DNA from 3 places in the Methylomonas sp. BW4-1 genome. Region 2 is predicted to be linked to each of the others. Evidence: riboswitches for the same ligand, from Rfam matches in the RefSeq annotation. Region 2 holds a riboswitch; each other region holds the start of a gene.

Evidence for each region. Region 2 has a riboswitch for cyclic di-GMP ahead of ACH5Y9_RS12580 (hypothetical protein). Riboswitches for the same ligand answer to the same signal wherever they lie in the genome.
Region 1: another riboswitch for cyclic di-GMP. It lies ahead of ACH5Y9_RS00605 (hypothetical protein); the one in region 2 lies ahead of ACH5Y9_RS12580 (hypothetical protein).
Region 3: another riboswitch for cyclic di-GMP. It lies ahead of ACH5Y9_RS24825 (hypothetical protein); the one in region 2 lies ahead of ACH5Y9_RS12580 (hypothetical protein).

Annotation. Positions count from the first base shown of each region.
Region 1 is NZ_CP184125.1:132,124-138,075, forward strand. It holds gene ACH5Y9_RS00595 (sulfotransferase) at 1-519, shown strand, start outside; gene ACH5Y9_RS00600 (hypothetical protein) at 715-1,482, opposite strand; gene ACH5Y9_RS00605 (hypothetical protein) at 1,582-2,694, opposite strand; cyclic di-GMP riboswitch class I at 2,794-2,878, opposite strand; gene ACH5Y9_RS00610 (hypothetical protein) at 3,256-3,531, shown strand; gene ACH5Y9_RS00615 (ATP-binding protein) at 3,798-5,171, shown strand; gene ACH5Y9_RS00620 (response regulator transcription factor) at 5,149-5,697, shown strand; gene ACH5Y9_RS00625 (IS481 family transposase) at 5,788-5,952, opposite strand, start outside.
Region 2 is NZ_CP184125.1:2,731,949-2,737,900, reverse strand. It holds gene gspJ (type II secretion system minor pseudopilin GspJ) at 1-167, shown strand, start outside; gene gspK (type II secretion system minor pseudopilin GspK) at 164-1,090, shown strand; gene gspL (type II secretion system protein GspL) at 1,083-2,276, shown strand; gene gspM (type II secretion system protein GspM) at 2,257-2,772, shown strand; cyclic di-GMP riboswitch class I at 3,489-3,567, shown strand; gene ACH5Y9_RS12580 (hypothetical protein) at 3,607-4,398, shown strand; gene ACH5Y9_RS12575 (hypothetical protein) at 4,499-5,952, shown strand, end outside.
Region 3 is NZ_CP184125.1:5,317,557-5,323,508, reverse strand. It holds gene ACH5Y9_RS24840 (hypothetical protein) at 1-259, opposite strand, end outside; gene ACH5Y9_RS24835 (hypothetical protein) at 259-1,119, opposite strand; gene ACH5Y9_RS24830 (hypothetical protein) at 1,116-1,958, opposite strand; gene ACH5Y9_RS24825 (hypothetical protein) at 2,114-2,902, opposite strand; cyclic di-GMP riboswitch class I at 2,975-3,053, opposite strand; gene ACH5Y9_RS24820 (TonB-dependent siderophore receptor) at 3,132-5,666, opposite strand.

The DNA.
Region 1 (5,952 bases), 2.6 Mb from region 2:
GCCTTGAATAAATGTTTTATCGATAAAGTAGCGCTGAACAGTATCGATATTGGCCTGATCAGCAGCCTATTTCCGGAGGCCAGGATTATCTTTGCGCTACGCGATCCGCGCGATGTGTGTTTGAGTTGCTTCCAGCAGGCGTTTAAGCCGTCTAGCGTGACAGTCAATCTACTGAGCTGGGAAGGTGTGGCCAAGCAATATGCGGCCGTAATGGATCTGTGGTTTTACATTAAACCGATGATGCAGCCGCGTTATATGGAATTGCGTTACGAGGACACGGTCAACGATTTCGAAAACAGTTTTCGCCGGGTGTTTACCTTATTGGATTTGGAATGGGTGGCCGAAGTTAGCGCGTTTCATGAGAAGGCTAAGGGCCGTTACATTGCCACGCCGAGTTTTGCCACTGTCGCTCAGCCGATTTATTCGCGCTCGGTGGCGCGTTGGCAGCACTATGAAAAGTTTTACGAACCCGTATTACCGATTTTAGCGTCGTATATCGATGCGTTCGGTTACGAATGAAGCGAATGGGCAGGGTTGTTCAAGCTTTTTGATCAAGTAGACTACGATCAAACGGATGTAAAAATGGAGCTTCCGTGCCCCCGTTCATCCTTGACCGAAACCGATCCAATTTCTTGCTGATTAACCCGGCCCTTGATCACACTGGTAATTAAGGGCGCCGGGTTAAAAATCAGCTTTAAGTGACATAGATACGTCTCAGACGTTTTCTGTGGTTTTGCGTTTGCCGAAACCGACTAAGCCGGCCATCGCGCTACCGAACAGCCAAACTGCACCCGGCACGGGTACCGGTGATGCGGCGGCGGAGATGGTAGCGGTATAGGCCAGATTGGCGCCGCCTACCGTGCCGTCGTAACCACCCAAAATCAGTGTGTAAGTACCGGCAGTCAGGAAACGGGTCAGCGTCGCGCTGGCGGTGGTGCCTTGAGTGGCTGCGAAGGCCCAGGCGTTTGCGTCAACCAAAGCCAGCGTTGTGCCAAGTGGGCTGGCAGCCATGGGATTCAGAGCACCGTTGTTCAGGTATTCTTGATGACGACTGCTGCTACCCGCGGTATCCCAGCCGCTCCACAAACCAAAAGCCGGGCGCAGATTGGAGCCGTCCGACGATACGGTGATGGTCACTTCCGCATCGGCATGCAGTTCAAACAAACCGTAATCGGCGGTATGCCCCCAGTTTGTCGCGCCGTCTTTATAAGCTTTGGCGCCCATGCCTATGCCGTGGCCGCTGGCGGTTTGCGAGTTGGCAACGCCGCCGTCATTGTGGATCATCGCTACCCAGGTGGCGGGCAAATTGCCAATATAGCCTGGATCGCCGGCCGACCATGGGCCTGCGGCAGAACCGTCCGGTAAGGGATCTCCGGAAGCTAAATTGTAGGTTACGTGAGCGCTAGCCATGCCGCTGATCGACATTAACGCGCCCATGGCGCCGGCTAATGCTAGTTTCTTAAAGGTTAAGTTTGCAGTCATTTTGGATCTCTATCGAATTAAATATATGAGTTAAAGCCTGTTGTTAAACAGCGCTTGGTGAGGGGATTGCCGTTGTTTGGCGGCAACCCCGCTGGGTAATTAAGCCGCTAGTGCTTGTTTGCGGCGGCCGAAACCGATCAAGCCGGCCATCGCGCTGCCGAACAGCCAGACTGCGCCTGGAACAGGCACTGCCGAAGTGGTAACCAGTACGTCGTAGGTTACGCCATCGAGCGCGCCGCCACCGTGCGCGCCGACCACCAAGGTATAAAAGCCATTGGTGTGCAGCCCGGGTGTGCCTGTGGCATTCCACTCGGCTTGGTCGAACACAAACGAGTAGAACAAGGTGTCGGAAGTGCTGCTCATGCTGGCTGTCCAGATAGCTTCGCCCAAGCTTGAGCCTTGCAGGCCCGTTTCGCCGATTGTGGCAGCCGCGTTACGGTCAGATGTGGAACTGCTGTCCACATTGCGATACAGGGCCACGTCCAATAAGCCGTTAAATTGGCTGTAATCGGCGTCGTTTTTCACGGTAATGGTGGTTTTGATATTGCCCGCGCTGGCGCAGTTAGCGCTTGCCGTGTTTGCGCCGCAGCTAATATGAATCAAGCCGTAGTCCAGTCCCAGGCCGGTTGATGCCGAATTGCCTGCTACCGCTAAGTAAGGATGGTCGCCATTAGCTGGCAGATCGGCCATGATGGTGCCCCAGGTGGCGGCGTTGGTGCCGCCGTTTTTGTCCGAGTAAGCTTTCCACAAGCTACCGATAGTGTTGGTGCCGAAGCTAGGGTTTGAGCTAATAAGGTTTGCTGTCAGTGCGCCATCGTTGTCTGTAGCGCTGGAGCCGGTATGTAATTCGCGTTTGGTGAAACCTGTAGCTGTTGTATGCTGACCTGAATACCACATATAGGGCAGATTGCCTGCTACTTCTGTGGCTGTCTCAGCCGCGGTACCTGTGCCCGGAATTAAGGTGTTCGCGTTTAAGTCGCCGACTGTATAAACGTTGGTACCGTTAGCGACTCTATTGGTGCCGTTGGAGTTTGCAGATACACCGTCTGTGCCGTTGATGCTGTTGGCGATGCCGAAGCCGATAGCGGAGTTACCGGAGGCTACTGTGCCCGCGCCGGTCAGGTTGTAGTAAGAGTGCGCGAACGCTTGGCTGGAAACAGCCGACAGGCCAGTTGTCAAAATAGCTGCTATAGCCGTTTTATGAAAGATCATGATCGTCCTCTTTGTTATTGGAATTAAAGGTAACAGCGAAACTGACAAAACTTGACCAACAGCAGCGAGCCAAACTTTGCCCTCGCCCATGGCGCGCATGGGGGCAATCCGGCCTTCTTTAAATCGTTTTTTAAGAACCGTGATTTTCCGGCCCCGCCTCACGACGGGTGTGGCAAAGCTTGCTTTCAGAGATTTGCTCATTCCGCCAGCGGCAGACATGGCAGGGATAGAGACCTACTAACCGCTTTTCGGAAAGCAAACCACGAAGCAAGTACACTAGTTACAGCGAATAGCGGGCCAACTTAATAAAATATATAAATATCATTGTATTGCTGCTTATTTTGCCTGGGATGGCATGAGTGAGCTGCGGGCGAAATTCAGCGAAATAGCGCATGCGCTTATTTTAAATAACACAGTTCAATTGCTGAAAGATAATCCCCGCTTGGTAGTGAAGTTTGATTTGAGGGATTTGATCAGGAATTTCTTTATTTTCTAGTCGTTTATTGTTAGGTTGTTGCGCCGCTCATTGGGTTGGCACGAGATTTTTCAGTGGAGAGATGTATGCAAAAAACCGATAAAACCCCGCTGTGGGTGTTCCTGGCCCTGTCCAGTATAGAAACCCGTAAAGGTGCGTTACTGTTGATCTGGAGTAGTATTGTTTTTACTCTTTACTGTGTGCCTTGGCCGCTCTATTTCGATGGCAATGGCTGGGTTGCCAAATTATTTTTGATCGACGATTGGGAATGGTTTGCGATGATGCTGCCTATGACGTTTTGGTACTGGCTGAGCATGAGATGGGTGGATAAAAACGGCGGCTGGCGTTTGGCTGGTGCGTGATATGCCGCACTATTTTTTGGGACATGATTCGTCAGGCCGCGGCGCTTGCTCCGAAAGGATTAGTTAGTAGATTATCTTTCGATCTTGTAAGCGGCTAGCTTAATTCCGTATTTGCTCTTGCGCTTAGCGGTTGGAGTGAAGCTTGCTATCAAAAATCGATTGAATACTTAGGTGGCCGCCATCCAGGTTTGGTCGGCTTTCCACCTTCTCAAGCAAGCGGCGGTCGTATATCGCTGCGATGCTTTCTTCAATTTAGTGTTGTTTCTATGCTTTCACACATTCTGCCCAAAGCCGAAATATCCATTCGCGAAAACCTGCGTTGGTTATACATTCTTAGAAATTTGATGCTGTTTGCCGTTACGGTGGCGGTGTTTATTGCGGTGAACGGTCTGGGTATTAATTTGCCGCAAAACCAGCTTTGGCTGGCGATTTTTGCGATTTCCATACTTAATCTTTACACCTGGCTACGGCTGAGGACGCCGGAAGAAGTTACCGAGCACGAGATTTTTTCGCAAATATGCATGGATGTGCTCGCACTGGCCTACTTACTTTATTTGACCGGTGGCGCATCAAACCCCATCATCTGGGTGTTTCTGCTGCCTTTGATTGTAACTGCCATCATGCTGCCGCAGGCTTATGCCTGGAATATGGTGATCATTACCTCCTGCGTGTATACGGTGCTGATTGCCTACAACGTACCCTTGCCGGTTGTCGAGCCGCACATGGCCCATCCGGCGATGACGGAGATGACGCCGGAAATGAGCCTGCAAATGCATTTGATGAACGACAGGCGTTATTTCAATCTGCATGTATTCGGTATGTGGTTTGGTTTTGTGTTTAGCGCCGGCTTGGTGGCTTTTTTCGTAGTCGAACTGTCCAAAACCTTGAAAGAACGTGAGCGAAATTTAGCGGATGCCCGCGAGAGTGCGCTACGCGACGAACGAGTTGTATCCCTGGGCACCTTGGCGGCTAGTGCCGCGCACGATATGGGCACACCGTTGGGGACGATTGCCATTTTGACGCATGAAATGGCGGAAGAGTTGTCGGAGCATCGTTACCCGGATATGCACCAGAAACTGGTGATTGTTCAGCAGCAGATTGATCGCTGCAAACAAGCCTTGTCGGTGATGTCGGCCTCCGCCGGCGAGATGCGGGCGGAATCCGGCAAGGTGATGCTGGTGAGCGAGTATATCGATGAAGTATTGGGCCAGTGGCGCACGCATAAAGCCGCTACCCGGCTGAAACTATTTATTTCGCCGAATGTGGATATGGATGCGCGCGTGATTGCGGAACGTACCGTGACTCACTCTATCATCAATATTCTAAATAACGCAGCTGAGGCATCGCCGGTCGATGCGGGCATCGAGTTTCATGTGGAATGGGATGAAGAAACACTAAACTTGAAAATCAGGGATTTCGGTCCAGGTTTGCCCGCTGAATTTATCGAGTTTGCCGGGCATCAACCGGTCAAGAGCAATAAGCAAGGCATGGGGGTTGGCTTGTTTTTGACTTATACCACTATCAAGCGGCTCGGCGGTAAAATACAGTTCAGTAATTTAGAGTCGGGCGGCGCCTGCGTCGAAATCAGTTTGCCGCTATTAGCTAAGGAGAGTATGCATGAACCAATTACCTATGGATAAGCCCAATTTATTGCTGGTCGATGATGACGTCACCTTTTGTTCGGTGCTGAAGCCGGCGTTGGAAAAGCGCAATTTTCAAGTGACTGTCGCCAATGATGTCGATACGGCAATGAAACTGGCGGAACAAACCGAGCCCGAATATGCGGTAATCGACTTACGAATCGGTTTTGACTCCGGTCTGGAAATGGTCAAAAAATTGATTTCCTTGGATGACAATACCCAAATCGTCATGTTGACCGGCTTTGCCAGTATAGCCACAGCTGTAGAGGCTATAAAATTAGGTGCTATCCATTATCTGACCAAGCCGGCGAATGCCGATGAGATTGTTAGTGCCTTATACAAAAACGAAGGCGATGCGTCGGTAGCTATCAGTGACAATCCGCTATCGGTAAAGCGCTTGGAGTGGGAACACTTGCAAAAGGTGCTGATGCAACACGACGGTAACATCTCTGCCGCCGCCAGAGCATTGAATATGCACAGAAGAACCTTGCAAAGAAAGCTGGAAAAACGGCCGGTAAAAGAGTAGGTGACCAGCACCATTTAGGAAAGGAAGATATTATTTGTATTAGCTCAGACCTGATCTGACAGTTACCGTTTTTGCGGGGTGTCTGTCAGATTAGATTTGGTTCAGATTTTTTTGAGCCCAAATCTGTTTTCCATCCAGCAAGGTATCCATCGGCGTTCTGCCGTTGCACATTTTGCCCTGATGAGTTCGGTCATTGTTGTAATAAACCAGCCATTCGTCCAGATCTTTTTGGAGTTGATCCAGGTCGCTATAGAG
Region 2 (5,952 bases):
GCCGGAAAAAATTGCTGAATGTGAGCGCGCTTGAATTGCGCTTTTACGGCAGCGACTGGATGACGCATTGGCCGGCGGACGGCAGCGGATTACCCAAAGCGGTGGAAGCTAATTTTAACTTGGCCGGTCTGGGCGACATGCGCCGGCTGTTTCTGGTGCGGGAATGAAGTCGCTAGATCAGAATCAACGAGGGATCGCGTTGATCACGGTGATGCTGATACTGGCCATCGCCACGGTCGCGGTCGTGTCCATGTCCAGCGCGCGGCAGCTGGATATACGCCGCACCGAAAATCAACTGCGCAGCATGCAAGCCTGGGAATATGCGTATGGCTTGGAAAGTTGGGCGATTGGCCGGCTGTCGGGTGATGTCGATGGTGTGGATGATACCTGGTCCAAACCGCTGGCAACGACCGTGGTGACTGGCGGCACGATGCAAGCACAGATTGAAGATTTGCAGGGGCGAATCAATCTGAACAACCTATTGGTGGAGGGCAAAATTTCCAAGGACGATATAAAGCGTCTGGAACGCTTGCTGGCCATTCTAAAACTGAAAGCCGAGCTGGTGCAGGCGATTGCCGATTGGGTTGATGCGGATATGGATGTCAGGTATCCGCATGGCGCGGAAGACGAAACCTACACGCGCAAAAAGCCGGCTTATCGCGCCGCTAACCGGCAATTTGCCGATGTCAGCGAGTTGCTGTTGGTACAAGGCATGACGCGCGAGACCTATCTGAAATTGCTGCCTTATGTCTACGCGGTGGAGGGTTACGCGCCGCTGAATGTTAATACCGCCAGTGCCACCGTGTTGCGTTGCTTGGCGGACGACATCAGCGCCGATCAGGCGGAATCCATGTTCAGAGCCCGAGGCAAGCCTTTTGCAAAAGTCGCCGAATTTTTAAAAGATGAAACGGTTGCCGACGCCGGCATCGGTAAATACGGCTTGGGCGTCAGTTCGCAACACTTTTTATTACAAGGGCAAATCGATATGGGCAAAACCCATTTGCAGTTTGAGTCGCAATTGCAGCGCGATAGTGGTGGCGCGCAAGTGGTGAAGCGCCAGCGCCAGCGCCAGGGCTTGGCGCATGGCTGAAAAACTGCTGGTCAGATTCGGCGCCGAATCGGCCGATAAACTGGAATGGTTGAATCTTGTCGAGCCTGATAGCCAGCCGACATCAGGCACGATGGCCGAGTTGGCAGCGGCTGCGCAGGGTAAGTCTGTGCTGCTGTTATTGCCGGCTGCCTCGGTGTTGTTATTACAAATCGAGCTGGCGGTTAAAACCACCGCACAACTGAAAAAAGCCTTGCCGTTTGCCTTGGAAGACCTGCTTGCCGAGGACGTGGAAAATTACCATCTGGTTTGGTTGAAGCAAGACCGGGACAAACTCGCCGTCGCGGCAATTACCCACGAAACATTAGCGGCGCTGCTTACACCGTTTCGAGAAGCCGGTTTGCTGCTGGATGGCGCGTATCCCGAAACCTTATGCCTGCCGTATCAGCCTGGGCAAGCCACTTTGTTGCTCGACGACAGCAACGCTATTTTGCGTAGCGCTGCCTATCTGGGCGGCGGCGTGGATACGCAATTTCTGCCGCAATTGTTGGAAAAAGCCTGTGCCGAAGGTGCTGATTTTCAGACGTTACTGCTATGCAAAGGCAGCGAAGACAGCAAGCTGCCGGACGGTTTGGCAAATACCTGTTTGGAAACAGTCATAACAAAGCCTTTGCCATTCATGGCGAGTGCCGTCGAATTATTGCCCTCCGAGCTGAATTTGTTGAGCGGCGCTTATGCCGTCAGTAGTCGAAAGGTAGGCCGCTGGCAACAGTGGCTGCCGGCGGCCATTGTTCTGGGTGTAGCCTTGGCGGTGCAGAGCTACGCCTTATTGCACACCTACTGGCAACAGCAAGCCGAGCTGAGCGAATTGGACGCTAAAACCCAAGCGCTGTTCAAACAAAGCTTTCCCGAGGTGAAACGCATCGTCAATGTCAAAGCCCAAGCCGAGCAACAACTGGCGCAGCTCAGAAAACAACAGGCTTTTGCCGGTAGCGGCTTCATGCGTTTGATCTACCGTTCCGGCTTGGTGTTGAAAGACGCACCGGCCGTACACTTGAAAAAGCTCAATTTCCTGAACGGCGGTTTGCAGTTACATCTGCTTGCCGACGACATCGGCCAACTGGAGCAATTCAAACAGCAGTTGCAAAGCAGCATGCAAGTCAAAATTCAATCCGCCGACAGCGGTGCAAACGGCGTGGAGGCGCAACTTGAGATTCGCGAAAAATGACATAGCGCAACGCTTCGCCGAATTAACGCCCAGAGAGCGAGTACTGGCGCTGGGTGGTGTGTTGGTCGTGCTGATGTATGGCGCATACCTGCTGTTTTACCAACCAATTGCTGAACAAAGCCGCTTGCTGAACCTAAAAATCCAGGCGCAACAGCAAATCTATACCTACTTACAACAAGTCGGCAACGAAGCGGCGGCTTTGCGGCAACAGGCTACGGTTGATGCACCGGCATTGGATGGCGCTAATCAATCGCCGCTGGCTCTAGTCGATTTCAGCAGCCAGCAGCTGGAGATAAAACCGGCGATCAAACACCTGTCCCCGGAAGGCGAGGACAAAGTCAGCGTCTGGCTGGAAAATCTGGCCTTCGACCGACTGATGTCATGGTTGACAATTTTGGAAACCAAACACCGCTTGCAAGTGCTGCAAATCGATGTGGAAAAACCGGCCGATGCGGACGGTATCGTTAACGCCAAAGTCTTATTGGGCGTTGTTTAGCCCGCCTTCATATTAGCCTGGCCTTTAACGTCCGTCGCTCCCGCGCAGGCGGGAGCCCAGTGTCGCAATGGATTGGTGAAGCGGTCGCAAGGCGTTTGCTTGTCGGGGAATGCCGTGTTCAGCGCACGCAGAGTTCGAAGCTTGCCATCCATGGCACCGGACGCCCTTATCCCGGCGGCATGACGGACTTTTTGGGTTTAACTAACTTGCTCAATAGCCAGCAAGGGCTTTGCCGTCGAGAGCTCACGACAATTCATACCTAGACCACGTCCCACTGCTATTAAGTTAAGAGCAGATGGTTCTATCTCCCCTCATCCCAACCTTCTCCCGGAGGGAGAAGGGGCTTCTTCTTTCGCTCAATGGCAGTGAGGCAATGCCCGCAAAAAGAATCTTAAATTTCATAGCTCCCTCCCGCGCCCAGTCATCAGCTGAATTTTCGTGTTAGCGGCCAGCTTTGTAATACAGATGTATTACATGTCACGTTAATTTAACAATGCTGTAACCGAAACGCCGCTATTGCTCTGGAATAATTCGCGCCAAGTTGAGGGGTTGAGGAACGGCCGTTCAGCAAAGATTCGGGAGCAACTAGGGAACACGGACGGCACGAACAAGGAGCGGCGAAGGAAGAGGATAGGGAGGAGGCTAGGCGGAACATGGTCGCGGGGGCAACAAAGCGGCGCTGTCAGGATGTTAGATGGTGTCGAGTGCAATCTAAAGCGTGTAAAAGCCAAACTCGTTGTGAAGCGGGGACGGAAAGTCACGGGTCTTGCTGGTCAAGACGGCTGGGCTGTCACCTTATGTCATTAATCGAAATTTAAACATGAGGTTTTAAAAATGAAATTGTCTAAAAAATTGTTGGCAGTTGCAGTATTGGCAGCGGCCGCTTCAGGCGCCGCGGAAGCGCGTATCCAAGCTATCGGCGATGCAACAGCAGACGGTAGTGAGTTTTTGTTTAACCTGGTTAACTACACAGCACAAAACTCTTACACGCTGGATTTGGGCATCACTGTTGAACAATTTTTGGCTAACCCCAGCCAACCATTGTCATTCACACTGAGCGACAACAACTTCCAATCGTTCGCTGCTGCTTACACTGCCGGCAACAACGTTACTTGGGGTGTTTCTGGTGGGCATGGGATTTTGGCCGAGCCAGCTGATGTTGTTAAAGCGGGCTTCTATACCACTTCAGTAGTACCTTCTCCTGCTAGCATCGATACAAATTGGTCAGACATCAGTAATTCGATGGGTGTATGGAATGATTTGGTCAGCTATGTCCAAACTCAAGATGCTAACGCCAATAACCTGAGCACCTTCAAAACTATCGGCCAAAACGGTTACACCGCTGTTTACGGTAACGATTTCTTAACCGCTTTGCCATTCACCGCGCAAGGCCAACTGGGCACCGCTTTGGCGTTCGTTCATGAAAAAGTCAATGCCGACGATTTCGATACCGGCGAATTGGAAACTTTCCCAGGTGTATGGAATTTTGCAATCAACGGTAACGTGGGCTCATTGACCTATACAGCTGCACCTGCTGCTGTGCCACTACCTGCCGCGGTTTGGATGTTCGGCGCCGGTTTGATGGGCGTACTGCGCGCCACTCGTCGTAAATCGCTGGCGGTTTAATTCCGCAAACGTCTTGAGCCGGCCGGATTCTGTTTCGCTGGTTCCCCCTTCATGAACGGGTCGGCTCACACTTTAAATTCAATCAATTGAGAGATATACAATGAAAAAGCAATTATTGTCTGCTGCTATCGCAGTGGCTTCTCTGGCAGGTTTCTCGCAAGGTGCATTTGCACATGCGCCTAGCGTCACGCCGGATATCGAAATCTTCATGTCCGGCGCTACCGCGCAAGACAAAGCCCTGGCTGCCTTGTTTGTGAACTTGTGCGACGCCGGTACTTTGGATGTATTTAAAGACAACGGTACAGCGGGTTCCGAAGGTAAAAACCATAGTGCTTATTTCTGCACACTGAACTCTACTAACGTACCCGGCCTAACCGTTAACGGTTCTGCGGCAACTACTGCTAAAGTCCTGTTCCACAAACGTTCTGCCGGCGGTTCTGCGCAAGGCGTTAACCCGCTGATCGACGGCGTGGCGATTGCGGCGATGCGTATCGACAACGGTAACTGTACCCAACAAGGCGCAACCAACACTTGGTTTTGCAACGCTAGCGGCGCTAACCTGACTAACGTGGTCTCCGATGCCGGTATTTCCGATGTTGAGCCAAAATTGTTTGTGGGCCCAAACAAACCCTCAAACGCTTCTGCGGTTGATCCAGTAGCCGTCGACGCGACTCTGAACGTGGTGCCTGCGGCGGCCTTGGTGTTTGGTGTGCCGGTTTCCGATAACTTGTATGTGGCTTTGCAAAGAGCGCAAAACCTGTTGGCCGGTTTTGGCGGCAGCTGCGCACCAGGCGATTACACCGAAGCCTGTATGCCTAGCTTGAGCAAACAACAAGTGGCTGAGTTGATCTCCGGTCAAATCAAAAGATGGTCCGAGTTTAAAGTCAACGGTACGGCCTTAACCGCCTTGACTGCTGGTTTGACTTACACCGATTCCGACGGCACTGTCAGAAACGTAACCCCTAACGATACTAAAGTGCATTATTGCAAACGTATCGACGGTTCCGGTACCGGCGCGCAACAGTACGTTAAATTCCTAAACAACCCTTGCAGCACGGCCGGTCTGGATCCTGACTGGGCGGGTTCTCCTTTGGCGGGTCCTGTGAAGCATGAAATCAGCGGTTCCGGCGATATGGAATTGTGCCTGGAAGACTTTGCCGACGGCGAAGCGGTTGCTAAACAAATCACCACGACTAACCCTGATGTGTTCAACACCGCAGTTAACACTGCCGGTAATAGAGCATGGGCTATCGGCCAACAAAGCTTGGAAAACAATGCTACGCATGCCAAGCATTACCGCTTTATCAAAGTGGACGGTGTAGCACCAACTCTGGAACAAGCCTTCAGAGGCAAGTATATGGATTGGGTTGAGCAAACCTTCCAATGGCGTAAAGCTATCAGCGCTGATAAATCCACCATCATCGCTAAAATCGCTGCCGACGCCGCTTCACCAACCATTCTGGCTACCGAGTTGAACATTGGTTTTGTTCACCCATTCGGTCAATCAGGTTATCTGGCTATCGGTAACGGTAACAACTTTACCGACACCTTGAA
Region 3 (5,952 bases), 2.6 Mb from region 2:
GCGTCGGCTCGTTGCCTTTGTCGCTGGCGATGTTTTGCCCCTCCGCATCGACGTTGACTTGATGGCTACGATACTGTCCAAAACTTATTACCGGGGAAGGCCCTGCCTGCGCGGCTGTCGTCAATGTCAAACCGATGCCTAAGCCTGCCGCGATTTTTACCCAGCCGCCGCGGCGGAAATATGCAGGGTGGCGTTCGTCAGGCGCTGGGTAAACGGCAGTCCATGGCCGAATCAATTCTGGATCTTCGGCTGGTTTCATCACGCCATCCTTTTGTCGGAACGGTTATTCAGAAACAGTCCGGCCAAACCGCCGGCAAACAACCAGACAGCAGCCGGCAAAGGCACCGCCGCCGGCGTTTCTCCCGACACCACGGTGGTTTGGAAGCTGAAAGTACCAATGCGCGTATCGCGCAAGCGGGCGTCGCGAGCGCCCAGATGATCGAAGCCCCACCCTAACCCAAGATTGCCGTTGAGGCTTAACGTATTCCCGACTATTGCGGTGGTGACATCAAACAACTCAAAACCGCCCGCATCGAAACCGATGTGATTGGTAATCACCCAGCCGGAACGCCCCGGCGTTGCCGCTTCAAGAGCCGGATCGTATTCCAAGGTCATATCGCCCAACAACACTCTATTGGTCGGCGGATCGACGTCCACCCTAAAACGCATGACACCGCCCAGACCGATACTACCGCTGGCAGTGCCGAACAAATTGCCGGGCTCGAACGCGAAAGTGGTATTTCTGTTCTGCCGCCCGCCCGGATTGACTATCGGACTCAGCCCGTTGACACTAAATTGCAAACCGGTTGCCGGAATTTCATCGGCCACCGTATCGTACAAATCCGGCGTATTGCCGTCCCGCAGCTCAACAAAGGTTTTTGATGCCGCCGAAGCGTCGTAAAACTCTTCCAGATAAATAGAAGGCCGGCAGCAAATCGGAAAGTCCGCGGTGGGCGTGTCCGGATAATCGTTCACGTCAAGGCTGGCGATTAGCACATCGCGGTTTAGGTTAAGGACCAGCGCACCGCCGCTGACTGTCGCAGCGTGGGCTTGGCTGATCGACAATACACCGAAAACGGCTAATAGCCAGGTGGATGATCGATGATTATTGATTTTCATAATGTCACACTCCTTGAAAGATATGGCCTACGGCCTATGCCGATAAAGCCCAAAAAGCCGCTAGCGAATAACCAGACCGCAGCGGGTAGCGGCACCGCCGATACCTGTCCGCAACCGGCATAGGCACCCGTGCCCAAACAGAAACTGCCGACATCGACCAGTTGCGCGCCTTGCAACATGCCGGCGTTTTCCGGCGACATCAGTAAATCGCCGCTCAACTGCCAGTTTCCGGCGTTACTAAAGTTCAGGCTTAGATTGCTTAAGTCGTACACCGCCATCGTGAAATAAATGTTATTGGCTAGGTACCAACCGGTGCGGCCCAAAGTTTGCCGGTTGGCATCGTAAAGCAGCGAAAAATCGCCGTTGACCAAGCCGGCTCCAGTCGGCGGCCAGTTCGGCGCATAAAAACCCTGCACGCCGGTCATGCCCACTTGTGCCCCGGCCACGCCGGCCAGCGTGATGGTATCGATGGCAAAATCGGCTGATGTGGCTTTGACGTAACGCTGACTGGCTTGCGGACTAGGATCGTTACCGATAGCCGTCAACTCGAACACCTGATTGAGTCCGGAAATCTCGGTGGTATTGAGCTGGCTAAGCAAATGGTCGCCGGTGTTGGCCGGATTATGAGCATTGGACGTTGCCGTACTCCAAAACGTCGACAAGTAATAGCCCCCGGCATAAGGTGCCAGCGCATTCCGGTCCAGGTTCATCGTAAACGTACCGCCGGAAGGCGCATTCAATAGCGTGGCTTCAGCGCTTGCTGAGGCCACTCCCAGACCGATGGCTAGCATCGCCCGCACCACCAAAGCGGGATAGCCACAGTTTTTGTTGATCTTCATAAAATCCCTATCAGCGGATGGTCAGAATAAGCCCTCTCCCTGCCTAAATACACAAGCGGCCGTAGTCGACGGCATGCGGGCACGAAGAGGGATTTATTGCCGAAAGTCCGGGCCCGAAGCGAATCTTGGCGACCGCCCCAAGCCCAATTTGCGAGTTAGGCCGCGACCGAGGCTTTTCTACGACTTTTACCCAGCAAGCCCAGCAGCCCGCTGCCGAACATCCAGACCGCCGCCGGTACCGGTACCGCCGATGGCGCCGTGCTGGGCGCCAGGCTAAAAGTACCGACCACGGCATTGGTATTGGCGCCAACCAAACCGGCCCACAATCCGGTCCATTGCAAATCGCCGCTCAGTAGTAATTCGCCATTGCTGCTTAGCGACTCGGAGACGTTGGTCAGCTTCAAGAAATTTTGGTAGCCAAAACCGGTATCGTAGGTTTTGATATTCCAAGTGCTCCCGGTTTTTACCAGGCTAAAGTCGTATGGCGTCAAAATGCCGCTGCCGCCTTGGCTGGTCAACAACCAGGCGCCGCTCAAACCGATTTGGCCAACCGAGGTATTGCCGGCGTCCATCGTCGTGGCTTGTTCGGTACGGCCATAGGGACCGGCAGCCGGATAGCTGTTGGTCGTGGTGTTGGCGTTAACCGCAAACGACATCGCTGTGCTGGCGGTTGCCGATAGCGTCGTTCCGCCGGTGGTTGCACCGGTGATACCCAGTAAATTGTCGCTGGCACCCCAATGTTTCGCGACAATCCAGCCATTCGGATAGCCACTGCCGACATTGACCGATGCCGCCGCAAAAGCGGCATTGTTGATGGTAATGGTGGCATCGCCGCTAACTTGTGCAGCGCTGGCTGTAGCAGGCGCCAAAACGGCGGTCAATGCGCTGAAGGCGAGCAGGCCGGCGCTTACCCATTGAGTGCGGTTGTAGTGCAAGATTGTCATTTTTTATTCCTTAATAAATTACGGTTAAAGTTAATCTGCAAATCGCCAACCCGAATTTAGGGTCTTTAACTGGCAGGTAACCCGGCTGTCTTAATCTCCAAGACCCGTGGCTTTCCGGCTCCGTCTCGCGGCGGATGTGGCATGTTTGTCGCGATCCTTACGACATCACTCTAAATCCCTGAGTGAGGTGCTCCTGAAAAACTCCTGTGGCAAATAGTTAACGACGGCATCAGTACTTGATTGAAAAACTTAGAAACCCGGCGCGGCCGGCTGCCGGCGCTACCCGGCCTTCGAAATAGCCGTAGGGCTGAAAATAATCCTCATCGCTGAGATTTTTGACCGTGGCCGCCCATTGGAAACGCCCGGTTTCGTAAGCCAACGCCGCGTCGAAGCTGTGGTAGCCGGCGGTTTTAAAGCGATTGTTATTGGATAAATAAGCGCCGGCGCGGGCGTACACGCCGAAACCCAAGCTAAAACCTTGCAACTCATCCTGCTGAAAACGGTAATGCGCCCAGAGCCGCCCGGCATCTTCCGGGACTTGAGCCAAGCGATTGCCGGCAGCCACCCCGGCTTTATCGTCCATGAAGCGGGCGTCGGTATGCGCATAGTTTGCCAGCACGCTGAAGCCCTCGACCGGTTGCCAGAGCAAATCCATTTCGATACCGCGCGAGCGTTGCTTCCCTGCGGCGACCGAACGCCGCAGGAAATCGCTGCTGTCGGTGACCGCGACCTGGCTACGCTCAATTTGGTAGAGCGCCAGTTGGCCGCTGAATTGATTCGCAAAATTGAATTTCAAACCGGTTTCCAGATGATTGGACAATTCCGGCGCCGGCGTATCGACGAAATTGACAAACGGTTGGCCGCGCATGCCTTCGCTATAGGAAATAAACCAGGAAACCTCCTCGTTTAGGTCGATCACGCCGCCGAGGCGCGGCAACCATTTCAGCGTATCCGTGGTGACATTTACCCCGGTTTGCGCGTTATTAAAATCGATACCCACCTTGCCCAGCCTAAGCCCGGACAGCCAATGCAATCGCCGGTACAGCGTGCTTTGCCACTGCAGGTAAGCGCCGTAAGTGAGGTTTTCGATGAACTGATTTTCCCGGCCCGGACCGGGTACGGCATAAGGGGAGTCAAATAGCGGTGCCCGCAGATCGACCGTACCTACGCCGAATCCTAAGGCGCCGAAATCGCCCTCGATAAAGCCGGCATCTTGCAAACGGCTGTAATCCGCGCCCAGTAACAAATTATTTTCGCTGGGACCCAGCTTAAATTTGCCCTGCAAATTGCCCAATACGCTGCGTTCATGCTGTTGTTGAAACAATTCGGCGTTCACTAATGCCCAGTGCGATGCCGGCAACAAGGGTCGGTCCGCGACCAGGCCATCGCTGCCGAACAGGGTCTGAATTTTCTCGTCGAATTTAGCCTGCGCATAGCGCGCCTTCAGGTTTAAGCGCCAGCTCCCGGTGAGCTGCCGGTCCAGCGTAGCCCATACCGCATCGGCATCTGAATGGCTATCGGGCAGATTGGCCGGCCCCGGGAACAGATCGGGCCGGGTAGCAAAATCACCAGCGATGCTGCCGGTGGCGGGCAAGCCCTGGTACTCCGGTTGCTGCCAACGCGACAGTTTGGCTTGGATCGTCAAACGGGTTTGGTCGTTATCGGTCAGCGTCAGGGCCGGGTTAAGGTTAAAACGCTGCGTTTCGATTATGTCGATGTCGTGTCTGGCGTTGGTATATTCACCGGTCATGCGCAACAAAATATTGGCGTTTAGGGGTTGATTGACATCGAAAAACGGCTGATAAAAGCTGTGGCTGCCGATTCTAAAACCCGCTTCGCCAAAGGCTTTGGCCTGCGGCAATTTGGCAAGCAGATTCACCACCCCGCCCACCGGGGAGCCCGAGCCGCCGCTGTAGAGCAAGGCGTTGGAACCCTTCAGCACCTCGATTCTGTCGATATTAATAGTGCTTTCCCGGTCGCCGGGGTTGTAGTACTGGGTAAAGCCATCCAGCAGTTGTTCGGAACGAAAACCGCGAATTAAGGTGCCTTCGATAACCGGACTGTAAAGCGTATTACGCGCCACTATGCCGCTAACATTGACTAAGGATTCGCTGAGGTTGATCGTTTGCTGGTCGTCTAACAAGGGGCGGTTAAGCGCGTGCACGGACTGCGGGATTTGCTTGATTGGCGTGTCGGTTCCGGTAGCGCTGGCAATATGGCTGACGGCATAGGTCCGCGCCTCGTCAAGCATCGGCTCGGTGGCGATTTCCGCACCGGCCTCCGCTGTTTTCGAGCCCACGACAGTCATGGCATCCAAGGTAACGGGGGGCGGCAGGCTAGACACTTCTTTTGCCGCCGGACTGCGTTCCAAAGTCACCGTGTCGGTATCGATAAAACGGTAGGTAAAACCGCTGCCATGCAGCAAGTGTGTCAACGCCTGCTCTGCCGACATGTCCCCGCGCAGCTCCGGACTGGCGAGCTCACGCAACATGTCCGCTGAAAAAATCAATTCCAACTTGGCTTGCGCGGCAAATTGAATCAGCGCGTTGTTTAAGGACTGGCGGCCGATATTGAAGTGGCGAACCACTTCCGTAGCGACCGCCTGGCCGCTGATCAATTGTCCGCCGGCCGCCACCAGCCCGATCAACACCCAGGTATCGACGCCGACACGATTGCCTTTCAGCGCATAGCACAGATATACGGCTGGCCGATGCCATACGTCCACTGCCAGCGGGTAGCGAAAATCGTTAATCCGTGCTTTCAAGATCCGTCCTGTCCGAAAAATAATGTTTCTCAACATAGAAGTCGTTTCAGCACAAAAATCGATCACAAAAATTTCCTGATTGGCAAAAAATCGTCTCCATTCCGGCAAAACCGCGTTGAAAAAATCGCAGCGCTGCGCGACTGAGGAAGTTTCCGGCGGAGGGACGACTTTTGCTTGAATGCGGGTAAATAGGGAACAGCCGTTGAAGGCTCGAGCCGGTGGGCTGGATTTTTCGACCCATATGCGCCAAACCGTTTTGGACATGCGCGCGCTGCCCGGAGTGGCT